Regions from separate parts of the Sinorhizobium terangae genome, predicted to be linked through region 1. Evidence: predicted binding sites of a transcription regulator. Region 1 holds the regulator's gene; each other region holds the start of a gene.
What was found. The regulator PhoB, encoded in region 1, activates phosphate uptake and scavenging genes when phosphate is short. The targets are predictions, from matches to a motif close to TGTCATNNANCTGTCAT.

Region 1 (7,574 bases):
CGCTTTTGTGGAGCGGACCTCGGGAGCGATCATCATTCTCCTGATCTTCCTTGTGATCATGAACCTGGGCGCAATTCTCTTGCGGCGTCGCTTTGAGCGTCGCTGGTAGTGGGGTAAGGACTATGAACATGATGTCGGAAGCTGCAGTGGAAAAAGTTCTGGACCTGAAAATGAACACGGTACCCTACAAGATGATCGGCAAGGATGTGTCGGTCTATTACGGCGAGAAGCGCGCGCTCTTCGACGTCAATCTCAATATCCGTGAAAACACCGTGACAGCCTTGATCGGTCCGTCGGGCTGCGGCAAGTCGACGTTTCTGCGCACGCTGAACCGTATGAACGACACGATCGAGAACTGCCGCGTGACCGGCAAGATCACGCTCGACGAGGACGACATTTACGATCCGTCGATCGACGTCGTGGAACTGCGGGCCCGTGTCGGCATGGTGTTCCAGAAACCGAACCCGTTCCCGAAGTCGATCTACGAGAACGTCGTCTACGGTCCTCGTATTCATGGCCTCGCTCGCACCAAGGCTGAGTTCGACGAGATCGTCGAAACGAGCCTGCAAAGGGCCGGTCTTTTCAACGAGGTCAAGGATCGCCTGCACGAGCCGGGTACAGGCCTTTCCGGTGGCCAGCAGCAGCGTCTCTGTATTGCGCGCGCCGTTGCCGTCAGCCCCGAGGTGATCCTGATGGACGAGCCCTGTTCGGCACTCGATCCGATCGCTACCGCGAAGGTCGAGGAACTCATTCACGAACTTCGCGCGAACTTCACGATCGTCATCGTGACGCACTCGATGCAGCAGGCCGCGCGCGTCTCGCAGCGCACCGCCATGTTCCACCTCGGCAATCTCGTCGAGGAGAACGATACCGATAAGATGTTCACCAATCCGGATGACCAGCGCACGCAGGACTACATCATGGGTCGGTTTGGCTAAGCCAGGCGACCAGGGCAATTCCAGGAAGAGCGCGCAACGGTTCTCCTCTGGATTTGTGTAAGTTCAAGGAGTTAGGTCATTTCAGCGTTTCGACGGAGCATGAAATGATCTGGTCAACGGGTTTGCGAGTTCGAGGAACGAAACATGTCACCTACACACATCACGTCGGCGTTTGACGACGAGCTGAAATATCTGACGCGCCGCGTCTCGGAAATGGGAGGGCTTGCCGAGCAGATGGTGGCCGATTCCGTCCGGGCGCTCGTGAATTCCGACCTGGCGCTGGCGCAGAAGGTGATTTCCGACGACGCGATCCTTGACGATGCCGAGCGCCAGATCGGCGACAAGGCGATCGTCACCATCGCCAAGCGTCAGCCTATGGCCTCGGATCTCCGCGAGATCATGGGGTCGATCCGTATCGCCGCCGATCTGGAACGTGTCGGCGATCTAGGCAAGAACACCGCCAAGCGCGTGATCGCGGTCGCCGGATCCGGCATTCCGCGCAAGCTCGCCCGTGGCCTGGAGCACCTGGCGGAACTGGCCTTGGTTCAGCTCAAGGAGGTGCTCGACGTCTATGCCTCCCGCTCGCCGGAAAAGGCAAACAGCATCCGCGAGCGCGACGAGGAGATCGACGCGATCTACACGTCGCTTTTCCGCGAACTGCTCACCTATATGATGGAAGATCCGCGCAACATCACGCCGTGCACGCATCTTCTCTTCTGTGCCAAGAACATTGAGCGTATCGGCGACCACGCGACCAACATTGCCGAAACGATCTACTACATGGCAACGGGCGCCCAGCCGCAGGGCGAGCGGCCGAAGGACGACACGACGTCCACGCTAGGCTCTGTGACGGACTAGAGCGCCCGACAGCCGTATGCCCTAGTGCATGCGTTGATCTTATACCGGTCGCGGTTTTTCGCGGCCCATACTGTGCCGCGGTGGCATGATGGCACCCGCGCGTAGGAAGGAGCATGACCGAATGTTGCCGAAGATAGCCGTAGTCGAGGACGAGGAGGCGCTGAGCGTCCTCCTGCGCTACAATCTCGAGGCCGAAGGTTTCGACGTCGATACGATCTTGCGTGGAGACGAGGCCGAGATCCGCCTTCAGGAGCGCTTGCCCGATCTCCTGATCCTCGACTGGATGCTGCCCGGGGTTTCCGGCATCGAACTCTGCCGCCGGCTGCGGCAGAGGCCGGAAACGGAGCGCCTGCCGATCATCATGCTGACCGCGCGGGGCGAGGAAAGCGAACGCGTTCGCGGGCTTGCCACCGGCGCGGACGACTATGTCGTCAAACCGTTTTCGACGCCGGAACTGATGGCGAGAGTGAAGGCAATGCTCAGGCGGGCCAAGCCCGAGGTGCTTTCGACGCTGTTGCGCTGCGGCGACATCGAACTCGATCGCGAGACGCACCGTGTCCACAGGCGCAGCCGTGAAGTCCGGCTCGGACCGACGGAGTTCCGGCTCCTGGAGTTCCTGATGTCCTCGCCGGGGCGCGTCTTCTCCCGTTCGCAGCTTCTCGACGGCGTGTGGGGACATGACATCTATGTCGACGAGCGCACCGTGGACGTGCATGTCGGCCGCCTTCGCAAGGCGTTGAACTTCTCCAACATGCCCGATGTCATCCGCACCGTACGCGGCGCCGGCTATTCACTGGAAAGCTGAGGCCACCCGCCCGCTTCCACAGGCATCAAAAAAGGGGCGTCACCGCCCCTTTTTCAATTATGTTTGCTCGCGGTCGGTCAGCGCATGCGCCGGCGCTCGGCGGAAGGCTGATAGGCGAGCCGCGTGTGATAGCTGCAATAGGGCGACGATTCCGGCGAGTCGTTGCCGCAGAAATGGAACTCTTCCTTCAGCGGGTCGCCGATCGGCCACTTGCAGGTGCGCTCCGTGAGCTCCGTCAGGCCGAGGCGCCGCGACATCGGGATGACGACGTTCGGTGCGAGTTCGATGTCCTGGTCGGCGACGAGATCGACTTCGACCTCTTCCTTCAGCACGGTCGCGCCGGCGGTGCGGGTGACGGTGCGGGTGGCGACCCGCGCGGCATAGTTCGGTGCCCGGGGAGCGGACGTGGTGCGCTTCGGACGCGCGGCAGTGGTCGTGCCACCCGCCTTCGCGCGGCCCGGCAGGCTCAACCGGTGAACCTTGCCGATCACGGCGTTGCGGCTGACGCCACCCAGTTGCGCTGCGATCTGGCTGGCGCTCAGGCCCTCGGACCACAGCTTCTTCAGTTTCTCCACCCGCTCGTCAGTCCAGTTCATTTCTGCACTCCCCGTTCTCGGCGTTGGATGGCAGAATCCATCACCCAGCTCCGGAAAAAAGTCCGGAGCTGCAACGCGATAACTCTTTTGGTGACTAGGTCCGCCGCATGCGTCTAGTAATTGAATATTAACCTACTGGCAGGGTGACTCCGTGGCAAGAGTCGCGGGAATCGCGCCGAATCGATTTCGGAGTTTTCCCCAACTTGCTGGCTGGCCGTTGCATTTTTGCAAGCCCCTGCGGCACGTTTTTTCGCACGTCGGAATCCGGGCATTCAAGCGCGCTGCAAGCCTTGGTTTTGTTGACATTGCGGTGCGAAATGGGAATAGTGCCTGCGCCGCCGAAAGGCGGCATTTTTGATTTTTATTGGGCACGATCGCCCGATATCGATGCCAACAGGACGGAAGGAGAAGTTCGCCATGGCCGCAACAACGCCGCTCTACGACACCTATATGCGCGCGCCGTTGCGTTTCGAGCGAGGCGAAGGCGTGTGGCTCATTGCCGAGGACGGCTCGCGCTATCTCGATTTTGCCGCCGGCGTCGCCGTGAATGCGCTTGGCCATGCCCATCCGCACCTGGTCGAGGCGCTGAAGTCGCAGGCGGACAAGGTCTGGCATCTTTCCAACCTCTACGAAATTCCGGGCCAGGAAAGCCTGGCGCGCCGGCTGACGGCAGTGACATTCGCGGATCGCGTGTTCTTCACCAATTCGGGTGCAGAAGCGCTGGAATGCGCCATCAAGACCGCGCGCCGCTATCATTTCGCCAGGGGGAACCCGGAAAAATTCCATGTCATCACCTTCGAGGGCGCCTTCCATGGCCGCACGATCGCGACGATCGCGGCCGGTGGCCAACAGAAGTACATCGAGGGTTTCGGACCAAAGGCACCTGGCTTCTACCAGGTTCCCTTCGGCGACATCGCCGCGGTCAAGGATGCGATCAATGACGAGACGGCGGCGATCCTGATCGAGCCGATCCAGGGCGAGGGCGGCGTTCGCCCGGTGAGCAAGGAGTTCCTGCAGGAGTTGCGGGCGCTTTGCGACGAGTTCGGCCTGCTGTTGATCCTCGATGAGGTCCAGACCGGCATTGGCCGGACCGGCAAGCTTTTCGCCCATGAATGGGCCGGCATCCGGCCGGATATCATGGCGGTCGCCAAGGGCATCGGCGGCGGCTTTCCGCTGGGCGCATGCGTGGCGACTGAAGAAGCGGCAGCCGGCATGGTCACGGGCACGCATGGCTCGACCTATGGCGGCAATCCGCTGGCGATGGCGGTCGGAAACGCGGTGCTCGACGTCGTTCTTGCCGACGGGTTCCTCGAGCAGGTGCGCGATGTCGCTCTTGTCTTCCGGCAGGGCCTCGCGTCGCTCAAGGACCGTTTCCCGGATGTGATCGAGGAAATCCGCGGCGACGGGCTGTTGCTTGGCATCAAGGCAAAGGTGCCCTCGGCTGACCTGTTGAAAGCCATCCGCGCCGAGAAGCTGCTCGTAGTTCCCGCCGGCGAAAACGTGCTGCGCCTGCTGCCGCCGTTGATCACCACCGCCGCCGAGGCCCGGGAAGGGCTCGCAAGGATCGAGCGCGCCGCCGAGGCGGTCAAGAGCAACAGCGGCAACGCGGCGGCCTGAGCGGCCCGACTTTCAGGACAGGAATTCTGAGCAATGACAGGTACCAGACATTTTCTCGACATCTCGGCGATGGCGGCCGCCGACTTGAGGACGATCATTGACGACGCCCGCGTTCGCAAGACGGCGACGAAGGATGGCACCGCCGGACGTCCGCTTGCCGGCAAGATGCTCGCGATGATTTTCGAAAAGCCCTCCACCCGCACGCGCGTCTCCTTTGACGTAGGCATGCGCCAACTCGGTGGCGAGACGCTGTTTCTCTCCGGAACGGAAATGCAGCTCGGCCGGGCCGAGACGATCGGCGATACCGCCAAGGTACTTTCGCGCTATGTGGACGCGATCATGATCCGCACGACCGACCATCGGCGGCTGCTGGAGCTCGCCGAACACGCTACGGTGCCGGTCATCAACGGCCTGACCGACGATACGCATCCCTGCCAGATCATGGCCGACATCATGACCTTCGAGGAGCATCGAGGACCGGTCAAGGGCAAGACGATCGCCTGGACGGGCGACGGCAACAACGTCCTTCATTCGCTGATCGAAGGCTCCGCGCGCTTCGGATATCGCATGAACATGGCGGTGCCGCTCGGGTCCGAACCACAGGACAAATTCCTCAACTGGGCACGCAACAATGGCGGCGAGATCCTGCTTTGCCATGAGGCCGAGCAGGCCGTCACCGACGCCAATTGCGTCGTCACCGACACGTGGGTATCGATGAACCAGGAGCACCGTGCACGCGGGCACAATGTTTTCCAGCCGTATCAGGTCAACGGGGCCCTGATGAAGCATGCTGCGCCGGATGCATTGTTCATGCACTGCCTGCCGGCGCACCGCGGCGAAGAGGTGACGGATGAGGTCATTGATGGCCCGCAATCGGTCGTTTTCGACGAGGCGGAAAACCGGCTGCATGCGCAAAAATCGATCCTCGCCTGGTGCATGGGCGTCGTCTGACGAACAGCGCCGATCTTGGGAAACCGGGACGGCTATTGAATTTATCGGGCTGAAACACAATTTAGGGCGGCAAGCGGGCGGCTCCGGTTCTGCTACCGGACAGTGGCCGCCATCAGTCATCGTGCATTGCGGGCGCGTGTGCACCGTCGAAATGCACAACCTTCTGGACAAGTTCGTTCGCGACAGGATCAAATGAAATAACGGGCAGGCTGCGCCGGAGAAATCCATGTCTCCACGCCACTTCGCCCGTGATGCAAGGAGCAAGATATGACAGAAACAGCACGGGGGCTTGGCGAGTTCGATTTTGCCGGTGACGACCATGTCGTGCCTTTCCACGTCGAGGGGCTCGATGTGCGCGGACGCGCCGTGCAACTCGGACCGATGCTCGATGCCATCCTGGAGCGGCACAATTATCCGCTGCCGGTGGCTCGTCTGGTCGCTGAAACAGTGGTGCTGACGGTACTGCTTGGCACTTCGCTGAAGTTCGAGGGCAAGCTGATCGTTCAGACCCAGGGTGATGGTCCGGTCGATCTTGTCGTCGCCGATTTTTCCACCCCGGACCGAGTCCGCGCCTATGCTCGTTACAGCCAGGAAGCTCTGGCTGCAGCCGAGCAGGATGGACGCACAGAGCCTCATGAGCTCCTTGGCAAGGGTGTCCTTGCCTTCACCATTGACCAGGGCGCTCATATGCAGCGCTACCAGGGCATTGTCGAACTCGACGGTGCAACGCTTGAGGACATCGCTGGCGCCTATTTCCGTCAGTCGGAGCAGATTCCGACCAAGGTGCGCCTTGGTGTCGCCGAGCTTCTCGATCGCGACGAGGACGGAAAGCCGCGGCACCGCTGGCGCGCCGGCGGTATGGTTGCCCAGTTCCTGCCGGACGCACCTGAACGCATGCGCCAGCCGGACCTTCCGGGTGGCGATGGCGATGAGGGGGAGGCCATCCATCTCTTCGAGGAGGACGATCTCTGGTCCGAAGCCAAGGTGATGGTCGAAACGATCGATACCGACGAGCTGACCGACCCGACCGTCGGGACGGAAAGACTGCTCTATCGCCTGTTCCACGAGCGCGGGGTCCGCGTCTATCAGCCGCAAGCGGTCTTTGATCGCTGCAGCTGCTCGCGCGAGAAGATCCGAGGAGTATTGGCCGGGCTCGACCGCGACGATATCGAGAACAGCATCGAGGACGGCGTGATCAATGTGACGTGCGAGTTCTGCTCCACCACCTATCGCTTCGAGGCGAGCGAAGTGCGCTCCCAGTGAGGCGCGCCTCGACTGAGGTGCTAAAGCGTCCTTGGCGCGTCTGGTAAGACGCGCGCCGCTGTAGGAGCCGCACCCTCAGTTCAGGGTGCGGACAAGCCCGGGTGAATCGAGCGAGAAGGCGGGGATCGCCACGTTGAAGGTCTCCCCGTCTTCGGCCTCCATGCTGTAGTGGCCGAACATGACGCCCGAGGGGGTATCCAGCGGGCAACCGGAGGAATATTCGTAAGTGTCGCCGGGATTGAGCAGAGGCTGCTCGCCGATCACGCCGGGGCCACTCACTTCGTCCACCTGGCCGTTCTCGTCGGTAATGTGCCAGTAACGGGTCATCAGGCGAACGGTGATGTCTGAATGGTTTGATATCACGATGCGATAGCCCCAAACATAGCGGCTATCGTCCGGATCCGACTGTTCTTCCAGATAGTACGGTTCGACGGTGACCTCGATGTCGCGAGTCAGGGCACGATACATGTGCAACACCCTATGCCAAATCTATTTGGGTATTCTACTGCAATATGGTTTCGGCAAGAATAACAGCAAGATTGCACG
Region 2 (7,574 bases), 720 kb from region 1:
CCAGACGGTCTGGACCCGCGAAGAGGACGGCGAAGTCACCGCCTACCCGGATACCTGCGTCGGCACCGACAGCCACACCACTATGATCAACGGCCTTGGTGTGCTCGGCTGGGGCGTCGGCGGCATCGAAGCGGAAGCCGCGATGCTCGGACAGCCGGTCTCCATGCTGCTGCCGGAAGTCATTGGCTTCAAGCTGACCGGCAAGCTCAAGGAAGGCGTCACCGCGACCGACCTGGTGCTGACGGTCGTCCAGATGCTGCGCAAGAAGGGCGTGGTCTCGAAGTTCGTCGAATTCTTCGGCCAGGGCCTCGACAACATGACGCTCGCCGACCGCGCGACGATCGGCAACATGGGTCCGGAATACGGCGCGACCTGCGGCTTCTTCCCGGTCGATGCCGAAACCATCAATTACCTCACCATGTCCGGCCGTGAAGAACAGCGTATCGCGCTGGTCGAAGCTTACTCGAAGGCGCAGGGCATGTGGCGCGAAGGCGATGGCTCCGATCTCGTCTTCACCGACACGCTGGAACTCGACCTCGGCGACGTCGTGCCGTCGATGGCCGGTCCCAAGCGTCCGGAAGGCCGCATCTCGCTGGAAAACATCGCCTCCGGCTTCGCAACCGCGCTCGAAAGCGACTACAAGAAGCCCGGCCAGCTTTCGAACCGCTACAAGGTCGAAGGCACGGATTTCGACCTTGGCCACGGCGACGTTACGATCGCTGCCATCACCTCCTGCACCAACACGTCGAACCCGTCGGTACTCATCGCCGCCGGCCTGCTCGCCCGCAACGCGGTCGCCAAGGGCCTGAAGACGAAGCCGTGGGTCAAGACCTCGCTCGCACCCGGATCGCAGGTTGTCGGCGAATATCTGGCGAAGTCCGGCCTGCAGGCCGACCTCGACAAGCTCGGCTTCAACCTGGTCGGCTTCGGCTGCACCACCTGCATCGGCAACTCCGGACCGCTGCCGGGCCCGATCTCGAAGACGATCAACGACAAGGGCCTGATCGCCGCCGGCGTTCTCTCCGGCAACCGCAACTTCGAGGGACGCATTTCGCCAGACGTCCAGGCGAACTACCTCGCCTCGCCGCCGCTCGTCGTCGCCTATGCGCTGGCCGGCACGGTGCAGAAGGACCTGACCAAGGAGCCGATCGGCGAGGACAAGGACGGCAAGCCGGTATACTTGAAGGACATCTGGCCGACCTCGCAGGAGATCCAGGACTTCATCTTCAAGTATGTCACGCGCGAACTCTATGCGACGAAATATGCGGACGTGTTCAAGGGCGACGCCAACTGGCAGGCGGTTCAGGTTCCGGCCGGGCAAACCTATGCCTGGGACGAGGCTTCCACCTATGTCCAGAACCCGCCCTACTTCGTCGGCATGGGCAAGAAGGGCGCTGGCATTTCCGACATCAAAGGCGCCCGCGTCCTCGGTCTCTTCGGCGACAAGATCACCACCGACCACATTTCTCCGGCCGGTTCGATCAAGGCTCAGTCGCCGGCAGGCTCCTACCTGCTCGGCCATGGCGTCGGCGTCGCCGACTTCAACCAGTACGGCACGCGTCGCGGCAACCATGAGGTGATGATGCGCGGCACCTTCGCCAACATCCGCATCCGCAACCACATGCTCGGCCCGAACGGCAAGGAAGGTGGCTACACCATCCACTATCCGTCCAAGGAAGAGATGTCGATCTACGACGCCGCCATGCAGTACAAGGAAGAAGGCGTTCCGCTCGTCATCTTCGCCGGCGTCGAATACGGCAACGGTTCGTCGCGCGACTGGGCGGCCAAGGGCACCAACCTGCTCGGCGTCAAGGCGGTGATCGCCCAGTCCTTCGAGCGCATCCACCGCTCGAACCTCGTCGGCATGGGCGTTATCCCCTTCGTCTTCGAGGAAGGCATGACCTGGGAGCAGCTGGGCTTGAAGGGCGACGAGGTCGTGACCATCGACAACCTCGCCAAAGTCCAGCCGCGCGAGAAGCGCGTGGCCCGGATCACCTATGGCGACGGCTCGGTCAAGGAAGTTCCGCTGATCTGCCGCATCGACACGCTTGACGAGGTCACCTACGTCAACAACGGCGGCATCCTGCAGACGGTTCTGCGCGACCTCGCAGCCTGAGCCTGCTGACGTTTTCACGGCTTGAGAGCCGGGGCATCGAATGGTGCCCCGGCTTTTTCACGTCCCCGTATCGATAAGCGGTGAAATGCTCACTCCAACGTGACTTTCCGTTGAAGAATGGCCGTCGTATGTATGAACTCCAGCATTCGAGCCTGCCTATAAAAAAGTGACGCCATGACATTCGCCTATAACACAACCATCCGGCGTCTCGCCCTGACGATAGGCTTTCTGGGGGCAGGCTGCGGAGCGGTTGCGGCGGATGACGGAAAAACAGTCAAGGGCGTGGTCGAACTCTTCACCAGCCAGGGCTGCTCCTCCTGCCCGCCGGCGGACGCGGCGCTCAAGAAGCTGGTCGACGAGGGCGACGTCGTCGCGCTCGCCTATCACGTCGACTACTGGAACTATCTCGGCTGGGCGGACACGCTCGCTTCCAAGGAAAATACCGAACGGCAATATGCCTATGCGCGCATGCTCGGCCGCAACGGCGTCTATACGCCGCAAGCGGTCCTCAACGGGCGCGATCATCTCAACGGCGCCAACCTGCAGGCGATCAGGAGTCGGCTCGACGCAATGAACACGGAGGGCCGGGGACTGGCCGTTCCGGTGCAGGCGGCGATTGGCGACGGTGGAATCTCGATCAAGGTCGGGGCCGGCGAAGGCAAGGCAAATGTCGTCGTCGTCTATTTCGAGCGGGCCAAGGTGGTCGATGTCGAGAAGGGCGAAAACAGCGGCAAGCAGATCGCCTATTGGCATGCCGTGCGCGACATCCAGACGATCGGCATGTGGGATGGCAAGCCGGCCGAATTCACCTTGCCCGCCTCCGTCCTGATCGAGGGAAAGGGCAACAGTGGCTGCGCCGTCCTGCTGCAATCGATGAAGGACGCGGAAACGCCGGGGGCCATTGTCGGAGCGGCAGCTGTTCTTGCCGGCCCGCAGGGCAAGCTTTGAACCCGGTGATTTCCGACACAGGGGATTTTCTGAGAAGGGGGTGGTTCGGCCCGGCAGCATCGAGGGGCTGGGGCTGAGGGTTCGAAGTTACCGGACCGAACCGGTCATGTCTGCGTTCGTAATCTCCCGCAGCATGACGACCTGTCCGGACATACGGTGGCAACGACTCTGTCCGGCAGCGGTGGAAGTCTTGCCGTGAATTGGGGCGCCGATTTGACTGAATTGCGGCAAGGACAAGAATTGCCGGCATTGTTCACCGGCTTCCGACTTGCTTTTCCGCTCGTGTCAGGCACACTGTCGTAGTCCTGTCACATCAGAAGGCCGAAATACTGATGACTGATCAACCGGATTTACCGGAAGGCGAGACGCGTCGCCAGGGCCAGGCCACGTCGCAAGTGGTCGACTTTCACGAATACAAGAGCGCCAGGAATCCCCCACCCGTTACATTTCATCGCCGCGAGCTGGACCAGATTTTGCGGGTCTATGGCCGTATGGTCGGCGAGGGCGAATGGCGCGACTATGCGATCGACCACACGAAGGATCGAGCCGTTTTCTCCGTGTTCAAGCGATCGGGGGAGACACCGCTCTACCGGATCGAGAAAAACCCGAAGCTTGCGGCAAAGCAGGGCGCCTACAGCGTGCTCAATGCCCATGGCACGATCCTGAAGCGCGGCCATGAGCTTGCCCTGGTGCTCAAGGTGTTCGACAAGGTCCTGAAACTCGTCGAGACCTGACGCGATATCTCCTGTGGAATTGCCCCTCATCCGCCTGCCGGCGCCTTCCCCCGCAGGCGGGTCGAAGGCCTTTGTGCGCCTCAAGTTCGCTCTTCTTGCGAACGGGAAGAGGTGCAAGCCCGCCACCCAAAGCCGACCTGACTTAACGCATGTCATCCAAAAGTGTGCAGCGGTTTTGGGACAACGACATGCATAGGAGCGATGACCCGACGCGACTTACAGCGCCGTGCATCCTTTAGGACGCACAAAGGACGCTGTAACTCTTTGATTCCACGCATCGTGCCTTCCGAAAATCGGGTCCGATGCGCTAGGTCCGGTAGAGCGTATCGGGGTAGGCGCCCTCGTCCGGGTCCGAAGCCGCTCCGTCTCCGAGCGCGAGCTGCATGATCGCCGTGTCGAGCCAGCGCCCGTGCTTGAAACCGGTCGCCTTCATGAACCCCTGATGCTCGAAGCCGAGAGCGCGATGCAATGCAATCGATGACGGATGCGCGCCGCCGATCACCGCGACCATCTGGCGGAAGCCAAGCGCGGTGCACCGTTTGACCAGCTCCGCCAGCAACGCCCTGCCCACGCCTTTGCCCCGGGCCTCCGGCGCAAGATAGATGGAATCCTCCACCAGGAAGCGATAGGCCGTCCGCGTGCGGAATGCGGAAGCGTAGGCGTAACCGATGATCGCTCTGCCGTAGTCCTCCTGTGCCACGATGTAGGGATAGCCGTTGCCGGTTATCGTCGAAAAGCGCAGCGCCATCTCCGCCTCGGAGGGCGGTGTTATCTCGTAGGTCGCCACGCCGTTCAGAACGGACTCGCGGTAGATTTCGGTAATTGCGGGAAGATCGGCAGCGACGGCGTCGCGGAGAGTGACAGACATGGGACTTCGTGATGTTGGCTGATCCCGATCAAATCGCATGGATCGGACGGCGCGATCAAGGCCGCTCTACTTTACGGCGCCGCGCATCCAATCGGACGCACGACGACGCGACAACAAAAAAGGCGGCCGAAGCCGCCTTTTCTGTAAATGCGCGTCTGACTACTCGTTCCTGTTGCCCAGGAACTGCAGCAGGAACATGAACAGGTTGATGAAATCGAGATAGAGCGTCAGCGCGCCCATGATGGCCTTGCGGCCAGCAACCGCGACGTCATCGGCCTCGTAGTACATTTCCTTGATCTTCTGCGTGTCGTAGGCGGTCAGGCCGGCGAAGACCAGCACACCGATGACCGAGATCGCGAATGCGAGCGCCGAAGACGCCAGGAAGATGTTCACGATCGACGCAATGATCAGGCCGAAGAGGCCCATGATCAGGAACGTGCCGAAGCCCGACAGATCTTTCTTCGTCGTGTAGCCGTAAAGCGACAGGGCGCCGAAGGAGGCGGCCGTGACGAAGAACGTCTGCACGATGCTCTGGCCGGTGAAGACCAGGAAGATCGAGGACAGCGAAACCCCCATCAAGGCGGCGTAGATCCAGAACGTCGTCTGCGCTGCGGAGACGCTCATCGAATTGATGCGGAAGCTCATGAAGAAGACCAGCGCCAGCGGCGCCAGCATTACGACCCACTTCAAGGGCGAAGCGTAGATGAGCTGGGCGAATGCCGGATTGGAGACGGCAAGCGCATAGGTTCCGTAAGCTGCTACACCTGTGATCGCCAGCCCGAGAGCCATCAGGTTGTAGACCTTCAGCATGTAAGCGCGAAGGCCTTCGTCGATCACGGCACCCGCCTGAGCGCCGGCGGGCGACATTCGGGTTTGGTAGTTTCTCAGATCAGCCATTGTTTCCTCATTTAAGCCCCGGTTGGAGTGACGGTGTCGGGCGGTAAGTGCTTGTCCTTCAAGCGCCCAGGCGCCGCTGCGGGGCTCCAGCATGCCTGTGGACAAATATGATGTTGAAACGGATCACGCACAAGACCCGCAAGAGCCGGAATCGCGCAAAGCCGGGGCCTGAGCCATCAAACAAGGGTGATTTACGGTTAATTTCGGCGCTCACAATTCACGCAGCACCGGAGCGGCCTTCTGGCCGAGAATGCGCCAGGTTCCGGCAAGACCGATGCCGACGGTCATGACAAGCGCGATCACGATTGTGGCGACCGCGACATCCGGGAGGAAATCGGACGGCAGCGTCATCACGCGGCTGACGACGAACCAGGCGGAAACGCCCCCGGCAAACAGCGCGAACACGGCGGTTGCGAAGCCGAGAATGATGTATTCGTAGCTGAAGGCGCGGATCAGCGTGCCGCGCGTGGCGCCCAGCGTCTTCAACACCACCGCATCGTGAATGCGCGCCCGATTGCCGGCGGCGAGCGCCCCCGCAAGAACGAGAACCGATGCGATAAGGGCGACGGCGGCGGCGGCGCGGATGGCCGTGGCAAGCTGTGCGAGAAGCGTGTTGACGATATCGAGAGCATCCTTGACGCGCACACTGGTGATCGTGGGATAGGTATTGGTGACCGACTTCAAGACCGCCGCTTCCTCCTTGGCCGTGGCATCCGGATCGATGACGGTTGCGAGCCAGGCGTGCGGCGCACCGGCAAAGGTGTTGGGCGAAAAGACCATGACGAAGTTGATCGACAAGGATTCCCATTCGACATTGCGGAAATTGGCGATCTTCGCGGTGATGTTGCGGCCGAGCACGTTGACGGTCACCGCGTCGCCGAGTTTCAGGCCGAGTTCGCGGGCCTCCTCCGCCGAGAAAGAGACCAGCGGCTCCCCCTGGTAGTCCTCGGGCCACCAGGTACCTTCGGTCAGCGTCGAGTTCTCCGGCCGATTTTTGGCATAGGTGATGCCACGGTCCCCGCGCAGCACCCATTGCCCGCCGGGCGGTACGTTGCGGCTGTTCACGTCCTCGCCGTTGAACGCCACGATGCGCCCGCGCAGCATCGGCACCTCGACGACCTTGCCCTCCGGCATCGCCTGCGCAAGCAGCGACCGGAACCCCTCGATCTCGCTGCCCTGGATGTCGACGAAGAAGAAGTTGGGCGCGCGCTCGGCCATGTCGCCGGTGAGTTCGCGCCGGAGATTGCCGTCGATCAGCGCCAGCGTCACCAGCAGGGCGAGACCGAGACCCAGCGACAGCACCACCGACGGGGTCAGGGCGCCGGGGCGATGGATATTGCCGATCGCCAATCTCAGCGCCGGCGAATTCACCCGCGGGCTGCGCCGCGCCAGCCAGGAAATGAGCCACGACACGCCCCTGAGCAGGATGAAGGCAAAGGCGATTGCGCCGAGGAAGATCAGCGAAATGCTGCGATCATAGGCCGTCCAGACGGCAAGTCCGGCGAGCGCGGCAAGACAGGCGAGAGCCCCTGCGAGATAGGGCCAGGCCGGAAAGCCGGTCGGTTCGAAACCCTGTTGCCGGAAGAGCGCCGTTGGCGGCACCCGGCGCGCGCGGCCGAGCGGCAGGATGGCGAAGGCGAGCGCCGTCAGCAGGCCGAAAAGCGCCGCGAGGCCGAGCGCCGACGGGTAGAGCTGGAACGACGTCGGAACGGGCAGCACATCGGCAAGGAACTGGGCCGCGATGAAGGGGATCAGCGCGCCGAAAACGAGGCCGATGCCAATACCGATCAGCGCAATCATCAGGATCTGCGCAAGGTAGACCATGGCGACCAGTGACGCCGGGGCGCCGAGGCATTTGAAGGTCGCGATGACGCTGCGCTTTCCATCGAGATAGGCGCGCACGGCATTGGCGACGCCCACGCCCCCGACGATCAGCGCCGTCAGGCCGACGAGGGTCAGGAACTGCGAGAAACGCGTGATATTGGCGTTGAGCGACGGGGTGGCATTGCCG
Region 3 (7,574 bases), 1.5 Mb from region 1:
CTTCGTGCTCGTTCGTCAAAAGGTGACGCGAGCGAAGGTCTGGGAGGCGTTCGAGCGCGCCAACGAGGAAGCGGCGCTGATGTTTTCCGGCGAGAGACAGGCACAATACCGATCGCTGAAACTTGAAGGCATTCGCAAGGCACCGCTCAGCATTTGCGTCACCTGCGATCGCACGCGCGGTGGCGCGGTCGTGCTGGGACGGACGCACAATCCGCAGATGGATGTCTATTCGACCGTCTGCGCGGTCCAGAACCTCTGGCTCGCCGCACGCGCGGAAGGTGTCGGCGTCGGCTGGGTCAGCATTTTCCACGAGCAGGAGATCAAGTCGATCCTCGGTATTCCCGAGCACATCGAAATCGTCGCCTGGCTCTGCCTTGGGTTTGTCGATCAGCTCTATCAGCAGCCGGAACTCGCCGTGAAGGGATGGCGTCAGCGCCTGCCGCTCGAGGACCTTGTCTTCGAGGAAGCGTGGGGCGTCCCACAGGCAAACAGCATCTGAATTCAATACGATAAGCTCAGTATCTCCACTGCTTTGACAGCATGCGGCAGATGGGCTCAGTTGCCCTGGACCGGCTGGTAACCCGGACCGAGCGGGTGCTTGAGGTCGATCGCGCTTTTTTCTTGCGGCAGGAATGCCGGGCCCACGACACGGACCTTGCTGTTCGCCGGGTCGTAGGGCCTTTCCCGCACCGGCTTTGCTTGTACCGATCCCGCGGCCGGCTTCAGGTCGCCATTGATCGTGATGACCGACGGCTCGCTGCCGGTCGTCGCCTTCCTGCCATTTTCTGTCGCCGCACTAGCCGGGATTCGGCAGCCGCAAACTCCTGGCGCACCGACGCCGCGCGTCCGGTAGGCAAAGGCCGTCGGCAGCTCGGTATAAGGCCTTCCGGTCAAGGCCGAGACCATCTGGTCGCTCTCTTCCGTAGCGAGAACGTGGTAGTAGAGTTCCGTCTGCGCACCGGGGCAGCGTGCCTGACACAGCTCGGCGTCACGGGCAAAGTCCGCGGGCGTTGCATTTGACGAGATCGGGAAAAAGGCCCCGTCGCAGGTGCGGACGCACATTGTCCTGAGGCTGCCCATGGGCTCCTCGTGCAGCAGGGGAAAATCCTGTGTCTCGCTGTCGTCACCCAGCAGCGGATAATCTTCGCTGTCCGGCGAAAGATCCCTGAGGATATTGCGGGGGAGCTCGGCATCATCGACCGCAGCACTCGCGAACTCGTCCTGCTCCTCGACTGGATCGTGGGCATTGGCCTCGTCATGGCAGCCGTTCAGTTCCAGCGCCGCGAGAATGCGCCGGCGCGTGTCGCCCGTGTCGCCAGATATCAACGAGTGGCGGTGCGCCTTGAGCCGTTGAAGGTTGTCCTCCATGCGGGCGATGGTCTCATCCAGCGCCGCGCATGCCTCATCATTGTCACCACCGATGACGACGACACTGCCGGTGCCGCACTCCATCCGGCGTCGCTCGTTCTTCGCCCGGCGGAGCTCGATGTTCTGGCGGGAAACGGCACCCGTGAAATCGCGCAGGTTAGCGGTTGGGTTGACGGCCGTGGAGAGATCAGTGAGCCGTGCATTCAGGCGTTCGCAAACAGTCGAGGCCGACGCACCGTCAGCGCCCGCCAACAGCAGCTGGAGCAGGGCCACCGCCACGGATTTGAAGTTCCGGGATATGACGATCCGGGGCACTGGCTCTCGTCTCTTCTGCCTTGGTGCGCGATCCGTTCTTCAAGGACTTTCGCGACCGCCAACTCCTGTTTATCCATATCATAAGGCGTTGACGTAACAGCGCAACGTCCAGGGAGAGTTTGCGTTAACAGGGCACCGCAGCAAGAGAGAATAGACCGGGCCGCGACGGCGGCCCGGCGAGAAGGATCAGGCGGCCCGTGCTGTTTCGAGCGACATCGGGCGTTCGAGCACGGTGCCCTCGATTGCGGCGACATGCTTCATCGTTTCAAGTAGTTCTCGCGTCACTTCCCACGCGACTGCCACGGCGAAGACGGAGCCGATCCGGTGAGGATCGGCAATGCGCTCGCCGGGGCAACCCATCCGACGGAACATTCTTTCGAGGAAGACGTCGGTGACCGTGACGATATGGCTGACGCCGGAGGCAAGGCCCAGTTCGCCCACGCCACACATGAGTTCCGCAGCGGCGACCGTTACCTGGTTCGACGAGCGATCCTGCGAGATATCCGGATCGATGCAGAAGCGGCTCGATTCCCACACGGAAGCGCTACGGATCTCGGGATTGTCGCCGAGCAGAATCGGAAACGTATCGTCCAGCATGTTCGGCCCAAGCGTCGGCAGCAGCCGCAGCGATCCGCGTAGCTTTCCGGTATCCGGTGCGTACGACATTACATAAAGGGGGTTCGCCTTGTCGTAATGGTCGATTTCCCACTCGCCGTCCGTCTTCACGTCCCATTTCAGGAAGTCATGGAACACGCGCTTGCGCAGCCGGAACATTTCGTCGATGGCCCGCGGGTGCTGTCCGCGAGCGTTACCGTTCACAATCCTGATCATCTTTCGCTCCATCGTTTTTGCGCGATGGGCAGATGCTGTCAGGCTGAACCGACACATGTAACTGTCGGTAGTGACAGTTCAAAAGGAGATTTTTTCCCACTAAATTTGCGGGGCTTTTGTCCAGAGGCTACCGCAATGGTTAATTTGAACCCGTCAGATAGTGGGGATCAGGGCGTGGCGAACTGCCTGCGCCACGGCTTGCGTATTGGAGACGACATTCAATTTGCGGCGCGCATTGGTCATGAAAAAGCGGACGGTACGCTCGGATATGCCGAGGATCGTGGCGATTTCCCAATAGCTCTTGCCGGCCGCCGACCAGGTCAGCACCTCGGTTTCGCGGCCCGTCAGTCGCATGTCGCGCTCATCGATCGCCCCTGCCGTGGCCGCATGTTCCAACATCGATGCGTGGAAGAGGTTGGCGGCCAGCTGGAAGTCACGCAAATGGCAGCGCCGATAGATCGACCATTCCGCAGGCGACATGTTGGCGTTGATGGCGAGAAGCGCCATGCGCCCGGCAGGTGACGGCAGCGGCAGCGCAACGCCCTCTGTCGAAAGCCCGATTTCCTCCGCTGCATGGAAGAGCGGTTCGCACTCGGGGAATCGTCTGCGGGCGGTCGTCCATTCGACAGGTCTCACGCCACCAAGCGCAAGCCGCAGGATAGGATCAATGCGGTAGAGGGCTCTCGTTCGATAGATTTCCGCGGCATAGGCGCCGAACGTGTGGTGCAGACGGCATACCTTTAGTCCGTCGGCAAGGGGCTCCGCTTCCAAGTATAGCAGATGCGCGATCTTGAAAGTGCGGCGCATCAACGCGAAGAATTGCTCGGGTTCGGCGCAGCCCCCGTACTCCACAATGTCCAATAGATCGAGGACAGCCTGTTGATCCGTCATGCCCAACACCGAATCTTGCCCCTAGATAAGCATGGTAATGGGGGCATGCTTTGTCTAGTGCAATATTTCGTAAACGCTGCAAACTATTGCCCTTTCTAAATTCATGGTTGAATTTCGATCGGGGTAAACGTCAGGGCCGCCCGGGTCAGCGGCCCGACGTGTGCCTTTCCGTTACACCGGATGGCTTGCCTCGACGACCGCAAGAGCAGCCATGTTGACGACGCCGCGTGATGTGACCGACGGCGAAAGAATATGCGCGGGCAGGGCGGAACCCAGGAGGATAGGCCCGACATGCAGGCTGTCCGTCATGGTCTTGACCACACCGAGCGTGATGTTGGCGGCATCCAGATTGGGGAACACGAGCAGGTTGGCCTCGCCGTTGAGCGCGCTGTCCGGCATCACACGCTGGCGCAGGATCTCGGAGATCGCCGAGTCGCCGTGCATCTCGCCGTCGACTTCGAGGTCGGGCGCCAGTTCACGCACGAGCTGCAGGGCCGCACGCATTTTCGATGCGCTTTCGGAGTCGCGCGAACCGAAATTCGAATGCGACACGAGTGCCGCACGCGGGGTGATACCAAAGCGGCGGATTTCTCCGGCCGCCATCACGGTCGTCTGCGCAATCTCCTCGGCGCTCGGATTGTAACTCACGTAGGTATCGGTGAAGAAGGTTGCGCCGCGCTGCGAGATGAGCAGGCTCAGCGCCGAGAAATCGCGAACGCCCGTCCGCTTGCCGATGATCTGCGAAACATCGCGTAGGTGTCTGCTGTAGCGACCTTCCACGCCGCAGATCAGCGAATCCGCTTCGCCGCGCTTGACCGCAAGGGCGCCGATCACCGTCGTGTTCGTGCGCACGATCGTGCGGGCCGCTTCAGGGATGACACCGCGTCGGCCGACGAGTGCGAAATAGTCGTCGACGTAGTCGCGGTAGCGCGGGTCGCCTTCAGGATTGACGACCTCGAAATCGACATCCGGGCGGATCCGCAGGCCGTAGCGCCGCAGACGCGTCTCGATAATCTGCGGGCGGCCGATGAGGATGGGATTGGCGGTGCCTTCCTCGAGCAGCACCTGCGCGGCGCGCAGCACCCGTTCGTCTTCGCCTTCGGCAAAGATGACCCGGTTCTTCGCGGCGTTTTTGGCGGCCGCGAAGACCGGCTTCATGATGAAGCCGGAGCGGAAGACGAAGCGGTTCAATTTGTCGAGATAGGCGTCGAAATCCTGAATGGGGCGGCTCGCGACGCCGCTTTCGGCCGCTGCCTTCGCGACGGCCGGGGCGATGCGCAGGATCAGCCGCTGGTCGAACGGCGAGGGGATGAGGTAGTCCGGTCCAAAGACCGGCGTCTCGCCCGAGTAGGCGCGTGCGGCGACATCGGATGGCTCCTCGCGCGCAAGTCCGGCAATTGCCCGCACCGCCGCCATCTTCATTTCTTCATTGATCGTACGCGCCCCACAATCCAGCGCGCCGCGGAAGATGTGCGGGAAGCAGAGAACGTTGTTGACCTGGTTCGGGAAATCGGATCGTCCGGTGCAGATCATGGCGTCCGGGCGCGCCGCGCGGGCCAGCTCCGGCATGATCTCGGGAGTCGGGTTGGCGAGCGCCATGATCAGGGGCTTCTCGGCCATTTGCACAAGCAGTTCGGGTTTGAGGACGCCGGCGGCCGAGAGGCCGAGGAAAACGTCGGCGCCGCCGATGCTGTCGGCCAGCACGCGGTTGTCGCTGTCCTGCGCATAGACGGCCTTCCACTCGTCCATCAGCGCTTCACGCCCCGTGTAGACGAGACCCTCGATATCGTGGACCCAGATGTTCTCCCGTTTGGCACCGAGCGTAACGAGGAGGTTCAGGCAGGCAAGCGCCGCCGCGCCCGCGCCGGAGGTGACTATCTTCGCCTTGGCAATATCCTTGCCGGCGAGTTCGAGGCCGTTCAGGACGGCGGCAGCAACAATGATCGCGGTTCCGTGCTGGTCGTCGTGGAAGACCGGTATCTCCATCTTTTCGCGCAGGCGCCGCTCCACCTCAAAGCATTCCGGCGCCTTGATGTCCTCGAGATTGACACCGCCGAAGGTCGGCTCCAATGCCGAGACGACATCGACCATGCGATCGACGGTCGGTGCGTCGATCTCGATGTCGAAAACGTCGATGCCGGCGAATTTCTTGAAGAGCACGGCCTTGCCTTCCATGACCGGCTTGGAGGCAAGCGGGCCGATGTTGCCGAGGCCGAGAACAGCCGTGCCGTTGGAGATTACCGCGACCAGATTGGCGCGCGCGGTGAAATCGGCGGCTGTTTCGGGATTGTCCTTGATGGCGATACAGGGCGCGGCGACGCCGGGCGAATACGCAAGCGCCAGATCACGCTGGTTTCCGAGCGGCTTGGTCGGCTGGATCTCAAGCTTGCCCGGGCGCGGGTAGCGATGGAAGAAAAGTGCCTGCTGGTCGATGTCCCCGCTTGCCGGGACCGGTTTCGCTTTGTCGCCCGTATTCATGCCTTGCATTCCTTGTTCTTGATCGGGGCCTTTTGGCATGAATTGCGGGCGGCGTACAGTTATGCTCTGGCTCATTTCCGACGCCCGATTTGTCGCACGCGCACCGCGTGTCATCTTCCTGAAACACGAGTCTGGTTTTGACGGGCGTCAAAAGGATCAACCAAGACGAGGCTCGCATGACCGCAGCATCGGTATCCCAACAGAACTCGGTTCGGAAACTGCGGACTCTCTTCATCTCCGACGTCCACTTGGGCTCGAAGGCGGCCAAGACCGATTACCTGCTCGACTTCCTGCGCCATCACGAGGCGGAAACCATCATCCTCGTCGGCGATATCGTCGATGGCTGGCGCCTGAAGCGCAGCTGGTATTGGCCGCAACCCTGCAACGACGTGGTCCAGAAACTGTTGCGCAAGGCCCGCAAAGGCTCCCGTATCATCTACATTCCCGGCAATCATGATGAGTTCATGCGGGATTTCCCGGGCGTGCACTTCGGCGGCATAGAGGTGGCCCAGCGCCACATGCACAAAGCCGCGGACGGGCGCAACTATCTCGTCCTGCATGGCGACGAATTCGACGTCGTGGTGCGCAATGCGCGCGTGCTCGCCTATTTGGGCGACTGGGCCTACGACATGGCGATCGCGATCAATATCGGGCTCGCGGCAATCCGCCGTCGTCTCGGCATGCCGTACTGGTCCTTTTCCTCCTGGGCAAAGCTGCAGGTCAAGCACGCGGTGAATTTCATCGGCGAGTTCCAGAAGGTCGTTGCCGAGGAGGCGCGCCGGCATGATGCGCAGGGCGTCATCTGCGGGCATATTCATCACGCGGTGATCGAGGACATCGGCGATGTCCGCTATATCAACACCGGCGACTGGGTCGAAAGCTGCACGGCGATCGCCGAGCATTACGACGGCCGGATGGAGCTTATCACCTGGCACCGCATGCGCGGCGGCATGGTCGAGGTGGAAAGCTCCGACGAGGCCGAGAAGATGCTGGCGCGTGTCCTCGCGCCGCAGGCCGCCTGATTTGGCGCGGGACGGTTTCGTAGCATTCCCACACTGTTTTCAGACAAACACCTGTGGCGAAAACTGGCTTATGGTGAGCGGCGGCGCGGTTGTGCTAGAGGATGGCTTGCATCCATCAGGTCACTCCATGATTCCCTCATCCGCGCCCTCGAATGTGGGGCCTCCGCCGCGTCGGTTCGCGCTCCGCATAGCGCTGCTCTTTTGTGCGCCGTTGATCGTCAACGGCTTTGCCATGCCGTATTTCCCGGTCTGGCTGAGCACCCTGTCAATGACCGACTTCGAGATCGGCGTCGTCCTTGCCATCCCCATGTTCATTCGCGTGATTACCGCGCCGCTCGCCGGTGTGCTTGCGGATCGGATCGGAGAGCGGGTGATCGTGCTGATCTGGTCCGCCGTGCTCTCCCTCGCAACGGCCTTCATTCTTTTCTACGCGCACAGCTTCTGGCCGGTCCTCGTCATCTACGCGCTGCAGTCGGCGGTTTATTCGCCCTATGTGCCGATCGTCGAGGCGATCGCGCTCTCGGGCGTGAGGCGCTGGGGCTTCGACTATGCTCATATGCGCGTATGGGGATCGGTCGCCTTTATCGGCGCGACCATGCTGGGCGGCTGGATGATCGGCAGGTTTGGCGGTCCGATGGTCTTGCCAGCGATGGCCATGGGTTTTGGGCT
Region 4 (7,574 bases), 380 kb from region 1:
AGGAAACCGGACGGAGTTCATGACAAAATACGATGTGCTGACGATCGGCAACGCGATCGTCGATATCATTGCGCGCTGCGATGACAGCTTTCTTGTGGAGAACGGTATCATCAAGGGCGCGATGAACCTCATCGACGCGGATCGGGCCGAGCTGCTCTATTCGCGGATGGGCCCGGCGGTTGAAGCATCCGGCGGCAGCGCCGGCAACACGGCGGCCGGTGTCGCGAGCTTTGGCGGGCGCGCGGCCTATTTTGGCAAGATCGCCAGTGACCAGCTCGGTGACATTTTCACCCACGATATCCGGGCGCAGGGCGTCTATTTCCAGACCAAGCCGCTCGAAACTATGCCGCCGACCGCACGCTCGATGATCTTTGTGACAGAGGACGGCGAGCGGTCGATGAACACCTATCTTGGCGCCTGCGTCGAACTCGGCCCCGAAGACGTCGAGGCGGATGTGGTCGCGCAGGCCAAGGTCACCTATTTCGAAGGTTATCTGTGGGACCCGCCGCGCGCCAAGGATGCGATCCGCGAGGCGGCTCGAATCGCCCATGCCAACGGCCGCGAAGTGGCCATGACGCTCTCGGACAGCTTCTGCGTCCATCGCTATCGCGACGAGTTCCTGGACCTCATGCGTTCCGGCACCGTGGACATCGTCTTTGCCAACAGGCAGGAGGCCTTGGCGCTTTACGAGACGGAGGATTTCGATCTCGCGCTCGACAGCCTGGCGAGGGACTGCAAATTGGCTGCCGTCACGTTGAGCGAGGAAGGCTCCGTCATCGTGCGCGGCGCCGAGCGCGTGCGCGTCGGCGCGAGCGTTATCGAGGAGGTGGTCGACACCACCGGCGCCGGCGATCTCTACGCCGCCGGCTTCCTCTTTGGCTATACGGCCGGTCGCTCGCTTGAAGATTGCAGCCGGCTCGGGAACCTGGCCGCGGGCATCGTAATCGGCCAGATCGGTCCGCGCCCGATGGTCTCGCTTGCCAATGCAGCCAGGCAAGCCGCTCTCGTCTAAAGGATTCAGGCCGTTTTAAACGGGACGTGCCGCTCACCCTAACCCACTCCACGCATGCGGGAGTGGGGCTGAGCGGGCGCTGCGAGTCCCTTCGCCCCGCAGGCGGGGCGAAGGTGCCGGCAGGCGGATGAGGGCTTTCGCTTGCCGCCGCTTACTTGAAGGCTTCGCCCGGATAGGCGCCCCAGATCTCGCCTTGAGCGATCCAGCCTTCGACGCCCTGCGTCTCGGCATGGCACCAGTCGCCATTGCATTCGCCGATCTGCAGCATGACGCCCGGTTCCATCCGCGCGATGATCGGCGCGGTGCTTTGCGGATCTCGGCGGAGGTTGACGAATATGCCTTCGCCCTTGCCGCGCATCCACGGGGCGGCAAGCGCAGTCCGGTCGCCGGAAAGCAGCGCCTGGTTCACCCAGCCCTCCGTCCCGTCCGCGTCGCGGATGCGGCGCCAGTTGTCATATTCCTGGATGATTTCCACCGGCACGCCCGATTTGAGGTAGCGGAAGGCTACCGCGTAATCGAGGCTTGGACCGATTCGCAAGTTGACGCTCTTCGACTTCAGGCTGACGAAGCGCGGCAGCGGCAGGCCGCTCGCGCCTTTCGCCGCCTGGGCAAAGGCGCCGGAGGTCATCACGGCAATCCCGATGCAGGCGGCTACCAACACGGTCGAGAAGCTGGAAACGACATCACGCATGACGAAGCTCATGTTCCGATAGCAGTGAAGCCTTGGAGGCGCACTTTGATCTGGCCCGTCGGCTTGGGGTGCAAATCCGGTGTCAGGCAGTGACTTTCAATTGTCTTCGCCACCGGGTCTGGTAGAAATTGCGACTACAGGGAGAAACTATCACCCAACTTGGTTAAGGACCCGTGAACGAGGCCCGCGCATAGCGATGACAAGCAAGAAGAAGCCAACGGTCTACATCACCCGCAAACTGCCGGATGTCGTCGAAACCCGCATGCGCGAACTCTTCGACGCAGAGCTGAATGTCGACGACATGCCGCGCACGCAGCCGGAGCTGGTTGCCGCGGTCAAGCGGGTCGATGTGCTCGTGCCGACGGTGACGGACCGCATCGATGCCGCGCTCATCGAGCAGGCGGGGCCGCAGTTGCGGCTGATTGCCGCCTTCTCGAACGGGGTCGACAACATCGATGTCGACGCGGCCGCTCGAAGGGGCATTACCGTCACCAACACCCCGAATGTGCTTACCGAAGACACGGCCGACATGACGATGGCGCTCATCCTTGCGGTGCCGCGGCGGCTCGCCGAGGGTGCGCAGATCCTGACCGATCGCAAGGGAGAATGGGCGGGCTGGTCGCCGACCTGGATGCTTGGCCGCCGTATCGCCGGTAAACGCATCGGTATCGTCGGCATGGGCCGGATCGGCACCGCTGTCGCCCGCCGCGCCAAGGCCTTCGGCCTGTCGATCCACTACCACAACCGCCACCGGGTAAAGCCAGAGACCGAGGAAATGCTCGAGGCGACGTACTGGGACAGCCTCGACCAGATGCTCGCGCGCGTCGATATCGTCTCGGTGAACTGCCCCTCGACGCCCGCGACCTTCCATCTGCTGTCGGCGCGCCGGCTCGCGCTGATGCGGCCGGACAGCTACATCGTCAACACCGCGCGCGGCGGCATCATCGACGAGACGGCGCTGATCAAGTGCATCAGGGAAGGCAAGATTGCCGGGGCCGGGCTCGATGTTTTCGAAAACGAGCCGGCGGTCAGCCCCAAGCTCGTCAAGCTCGCCGGCGAAGGCAAGGTGGTGCTTCTGCCCCACATGAGTTCCGCGACGCTCGAAGGCCGTATCGACATGGGTGAAAAGGTCGTGATCAACATCCGCACCTTCTTCGACGGCCACCGCCCGCCGGACCGCGTGCTGCCGGGGCGGGATTAGAGCGGCATTTCTGTCCGGATACCCCTCCCCAACCCCTCCCCACAAGGGGGAGGGGCTTGCTCGCGCCCAGTGCTGCGTCTCCACAAGCGGCAACGGTTCATTTCAGTGCGAAGGCTGCCGCGGGTAAGTCCCTCCCACCTGTGGGGCGGGGGCGGGGAGGGGCTCTTCGTTTTGCGTCGAAATGCTGCCGCATGGCTCCTTCGCTCGCTGCGGGTCTTTAAAGCACCTTCCGCATTTCGATCGACGTCGGACGGGCGAAGCCGGGATGGGCCGAACGGCCGGTCTCGGCGAAACCCCAAGCCGCGAAAGTCGCGTGATTCTCGGAAAGCTCGATGCGTGTCTGCAGCCGGAGCGCGGGAAGTTTCAATTCGCGCGCCGTTTCTTCCGCTACGGCGAGAAGCAGCCGCCCCGCGCCCCTGCGCTGTGCCGAGGGCGCGACGGCGAGCTTGCCGATGTAGAGGCAATCCGCTTCCGGCTTGCAGAACACGCAGCCGACGAGATCGCGCTCGGCGAGGGCAACAAAGGCAATCTCGTCTTCGGTCTTTCGACGGAGCGTTTCCGCCGTCAGCGCATGCGCCGAAGAAGGGGGCTCGATCCGTCCATCCATATAGGCGAAGGATGCGAGGATCAGTGCCAGCAATTCTTCGATGCGATCGAAGCGACTGTTGATGCGAATCACCTTCATGGTGTCCTCAAGCCGCGCCACGACGATAGCGGATCGTGCTGAACTCGGCCGCGAGCGCATCGTAGAGCAGCAGCCGACCAACGAGAGGCACGCCGATCCCGGTAATGAGCTTGATCGCCTCCATTGCTTGCAGCGTGCCGATAACCCCGGTCAAGGCGCCGAGCACGCCGGCCTCGGCGCAGGAGGGAACCACGCCCGGCGGGGGAGGGGCGGGAAAGAGGTCGCGATAGGACGGGTTCGGATGGCCCTCGACATCGGTTTCGAATGGCTTCAGCACGGTGACCGACCCGTCGAAGCGGCCGACGGCGCCGGTGACCAGCGGAACCTGCACCGCTTCGGCCGTGTCTGCCGCCAGATAACGCGTATCGAAATTATCAGAGCCATCGATGACGAGATGGTAGTGGCGGAAGATTTCCTCGGCATTTCCGGCCTCGAGCCGGGTGTGATGCATCGTGGCCGTCACGTGGGGATTGAGCGCATTGATCGCCATCACGGCGCTCTCGACCTTAGGGCGACCGATATCCGCGGTTGCGTGAATGACCTGCCGCTGCAGGTTCGACAGTGACACGACATCGTCGTCGATGACGCCGAGTGTTCCTACACCGGCCGCGGCGAGGTACTGGAGCACGGGCGCGCCGAGGCCGCCCGCGCCGATGACGAGAACGCGCGCCGCCTTCAGCTTCTGCTGTCCCGCGCCGCCCACTTCCGGCAAGACGATGTGGCGCGCGTAGCGGGCGATTTCCGCGGTGTCGAGCTTTGCGTCGATCGTCATTCGGGAACCTTTCCGTTGGATCACGTTGATTTAGGGACGGACCGACCGAAAATCACAGGCGTGACCGATTCTTCTCCGCATGCTTTGCAGCGCGAGTCTCACCCGGAAACCTGTCCGTTGGCAACGGTCAGGAAGCGGCCGCGTTCGCCAAGCGCTGCAAACATGGTCCGGTCGGTTCCGGTCATGAAGGCCTGACCACCAAGGCCGTCGACGAGATCGAAGAGTGCTGCCCGCCGCCCCTCGTCGAGATGGGCAGCGATTTCGTCGAGCAGCAGCACGGGCGCATGGCCGGTCATGTCGCCGACAAGACGGGCATGGGCGAGCACAAGGCCGACCAGCAGCGCTTTCTGCTCGCCGGTCGAACACCGTTCGGCCTCCATGTTCTTTTCCCGGTGGCGAATGAGAAGATCGCTGCGATGCGGACCATCAAGCGTGCGGCCGGCCGCGGCATCGCGGCCGCGGCCTTCCAGCAGCATTGCCAGATAGCGCTCTTCGAGATCGTAGGCCGGCAGGCCGTGCAAATCGTCGAGAAAGCCCGAGAGCGACAGCGTCGCGGAAGGAAATGTACCCTCGCTTTGACTTCGCTCGACCTGGCTTCTTTCGACCAGCGCCGTCAGCAGGCCCAGCATTTCAAGGCGCGCCAATGCCATGGACACCCCGAGCCCGGCCATTTCTCGCTCGATTGCCGAAAGCCAGGCAGGGTCCGGCCGAAACTCCGTCAGCAGCCGATTGCGGCTGCGCATCGCGCGCTCGAACTCGCTGGCGCGCCGACCGTGCTCGGGGTCGAGCGAGAGCACCAGCCGGTCGAGAAAACGCCGGCGATCGGCGGACGGGCCGGTGAAGAGGCCATCCATCGCCGGGGTCAGCCAGAGCACCCGCAGGTGGTCGGTCAATTCATCCACGGTCCTGGCCGGCGTGCCGTTGAGCCGCAGGCGGCGCGCTTGGCCATCCTCGGTGCCGGCGGTGCCCGTGCCGATTTCCACGGGCCCTTCCATGCCCTCGACTGCCGCAAAGACCGAGAAGCCGTCGGCCGCTCCAACGCGCGCGATGTCGGCATAGGCCGCACGGCGCAGGCCGCGGCCGGGGGAGAGGAACGAGACCGCTTCCATAAGGTTCGTCTTGCCTGTGCCGTTCTCGCCGGTCAGCACGACATGGCGTGCGTCGAGGTCGAGCGCCAGCGTCGCGTAATTGCGAAAGTCGGTCAGTTTCAGGCGGTTGACGAAGACCTTGTGCGGCATCTCGGGTCCGGATTCGACGTTGCTGTCAGGTAGGATGAAAGCGACGCCAAGGCAAGGCGAAAGGATGTTCGAGCCCGGCCCTGAATCCCCTGGGGGAAGCCTTTGTTTTCTTTCGCCCCGGAACTTTCCTTGGGATCGCGGGTACAATATGACAGTTTTATGACAATCGACGGTTGGATGCATCGATAATGATCGCTTTGTTTCGCAAGCTTCTTCCCCGCGAGGATAGATTCTTTGATCTCTTCGCACAGCACTCGCGCACAGTCATGGGAGCAGCCGAAGCGCTGAATGCCTTGCTCGCCGGGGGACCAGACATCGATCGCCATTGCGATCGCATCGTCGCACTCGAGCATGAAGCCGACGAGATCACCCGCGAAGTTTTGCTGGCGGTTCGCCGGAGTTTCATCACCCCCTTCGACCGTGGCGACATCAAGGATCTCATCCAGTCGATGGATGACGCGATCGACATGATGCACAAGACGGTGAAGACAATCCGGCTCTACGAGCAGAAAAGCTTCGATCCCGGCATGCAGGAAATGGGTGCCGCAGTGGTACAGGCGGCCCATCTCGTTGCCGAGGCGATACCCTTGCTCAACCGGATCGGTGCGAATGCCCATCGCCTCAGCACCATTGCCGAGGAAGTGACCCGTGTCGAAGGTCGCTCCGATGACTTGCACGAGCAGGGGCTCAAGGATCTGTTCCAGCGCCACGGCGCCACCAACCCCATGGCTTACATCATCGGCAGCGAAATCTACGGCGAACTGGAGAAAGTCGTCGATCGCTTCGAGGATGTGGCAAACGAAATCAGCGGCATCGTGATCGAGAACGTCTGATGGATGCGACGCTCGCCTTCCCGCTGCTCGTGGGGCTCATCGCCGTCGCGCTGTTCTTCGATTTCCTCAACGGACTGCACGACGCGGCCAACTCGATCGCGACCATCGTCTCGACCCGCGTGCTGAGGCCGCAATATGCGGTCCTCTGGGCAGCCTTCTTCAACTTCATCGCTTTTCTCTTTTTCGGCCTACACGTGGCCGAAACGCTCGGGAAGGGCATCATCGATCCCGGGATAGTTACGCCGCAGGTCATCTTCGCGGCGCTGATGGGCGCGATCGTCTGGAACATCGTCACCTGGCTGTTCGGGATTCCGTCGAGTTCCTCGCACGCACTCGTCGGCGGCCTCGTCGGAGCGGGCCTCGCCAGGGCCGGCTTCAGTTCCATCGTGTGGAACGGCCTTCTCAAAACTGCCGGGGCGATCGTCATGTCGCCTGCCATCGGGTTCTTCCTGGCGCTGCTTCTCGTCCTGATCGTGTCCTGGCTCTTCGTGCGCCAGACGCCTTTTGCCGTCGACAGCACGTTTCGGGTGCTGCAGTTCGTTTCCGCCTCGCTTTATTCGCTGGGGCACGGCGGCAACGACGCGCAGAAGACCATGGGCATCATCGCCGTGCTTCTCTTCTCCCAGGGCTATCTCGGGTCTGAATTCTACGTGCCCTTCTGGGTGGTCATCACCTGCCAGGCGGCGATCGCCCTTGGCACGCTGTTCGGCGGCTGGAGGATCGTCCACACGATGGGATCGAAGATCACCAAGCTCAACCCGATGCAGGGCTTCTGCGCCGAAACGGGTGGTGCCATCACGCTGTTCGGCGCCACCTGGCTCGGCATTCCGGTCTCGACCACCCACACGATCACCGGCGCCATCATTGGCGTCGGATCGGCACGGCGCGTCTCGGCCGTGCGCTGGGGTCTGGCCGGCAACATCGTCATCGCCTGGGTGATCACCATGCCGGCGGCTGCCGGGATTGCCGCGCTTTCCTACTACGCCGCAGGCCTGTTCGGCTGATCGGCTCCAGGACATGTGACAGTTTTCCACCCGGCATTGAGGCTGCTCAAAAGAGTGGGGCGCTTCGCTGTCTCAACGAGACTGCGAAACGCCCCAAGGGTTTTCAGGTCGGGGGACGGCGGTGCGTCGTGTTCGAAC

Region 2: QA637_RS16150 (DUF2794 domain-containing protein) is a predicted target of PhoB. The motif match lies at 3,360-3,376, and genes of this name have one in related genera.
Region 3: QA637_RS07775 (UDP-2,3-diacylglucosamine diphosphatase) is a predicted target of PhoB. The motif match lies at 5,992-6,008, and genes of this name have one in related genera.
Region 4: QA637_RS17590 (DUF47 domain-containing protein) is a predicted target of PhoB. The motif match lies at 5,748-5,764, and genes of this name have one in related genera.

Annotation. Positions count from the first base shown of each region.
Region 1 is NZ_CP121659.1:143,461-151,034, forward strand. Features, by position in the region: gene pstA (phosphate ABC transporter permease PstA) at 1-109, shown strand, start outside; gene pstB (phosphate ABC transporter ATP-binding protein PstB) at 123-938, shown strand; gene phoU (phosphate signaling complex protein PhoU) at 1,083-1,796, shown strand; gene phoB (phosphate regulon transcriptional regulator PhoB) at 1,918-2,601, shown strand; gene QA637_RS00700 (GcrA family cell cycle regulator) at 2,679-3,197, opposite strand; gene QA637_RS00705 (aspartate aminotransferase family protein) at 3,615-4,814, shown strand; gene argF (ornithine carbamoyltransferase) at 4,848-5,765, shown strand; gene QA637_RS00715 (Hsp33 family molecular chaperone) at 6,033-7,028, shown strand; gene apaG (Co2+/Mg2+ efflux protein ApaG) at 7,104-7,496, opposite strand.
Region 2 is NZ_CP121659.1:3,396,773-3,404,346, forward strand. Features, by position in the region: gene acnA (aconitate hydratase AcnA) at 1-2,116, shown strand, start outside; gene QA637_RS16145 (DUF1223 domain-containing protein) at 2,291-3,064, shown strand; gene QA637_RS16150 (DUF2794 domain-containing protein) at 3,397-3,798, shown strand; gene QA637_RS16155 (GNAT family N-acetyltransferase) at 4,106-4,666, opposite strand; gene QA637_RS16160 (Bax inhibitor-1/YccA family protein) at 4,826-5,563, opposite strand; gene QA637_RS16165 (ABC transporter permease) at 5,774-7,574, opposite strand, start outside.
Region 3 is NZ_CP121659.1:1,642,608-1,650,181, reverse strand. Features, by position in the region: gene bluB (5,6-dimethylbenzimidazole synthase) at 1-499, shown strand, start outside; gene QA637_RS07795 (DUF2865 domain-containing protein) at 556-1,683, opposite strand; gene QA637_RS07790 (acyl-homoserine-lactone synthase) at 1,870-2,514, opposite strand; gene QA637_RS07785 (helix-turn-helix transcriptional regulator) at 2,668-3,405, opposite strand; gene QA637_RS07780 (NADP-dependent malic enzyme) at 3,577-5,883, opposite strand; gene QA637_RS07775 (UDP-2,3-diacylglucosamine diphosphatase) at 6,060-6,905, shown strand; gene QA637_RS07770 (MFS transporter) at 7,033-7,574, shown strand, end outside.
Region 4 is NZ_CP121659.1:3,736,742-3,744,315, forward strand. Features, by position in the region: gene QA637_RS17560 (adenosine kinase) at 20-1,012, shown strand; gene QA637_RS17565 (SH3 domain-containing protein) at 1,164-1,715, opposite strand; gene QA637_RS17570 (2-hydroxyacid dehydrogenase) at 1,900-2,904, shown strand; gene QA637_RS17575 (GNAT family N-acetyltransferase) at 3,122-3,589, opposite strand; gene QA637_RS17580 (molybdopterin-synthase adenylyltransferase MoeB) at 3,597-4,361, opposite strand; gene recF (DNA replication/repair protein RecF) at 4,460-5,599, opposite strand; gene QA637_RS17590 (DUF47 domain-containing protein) at 5,788-6,432, shown strand; gene QA637_RS17595 (inorganic phosphate transporter) at 6,432-7,436, shown strand.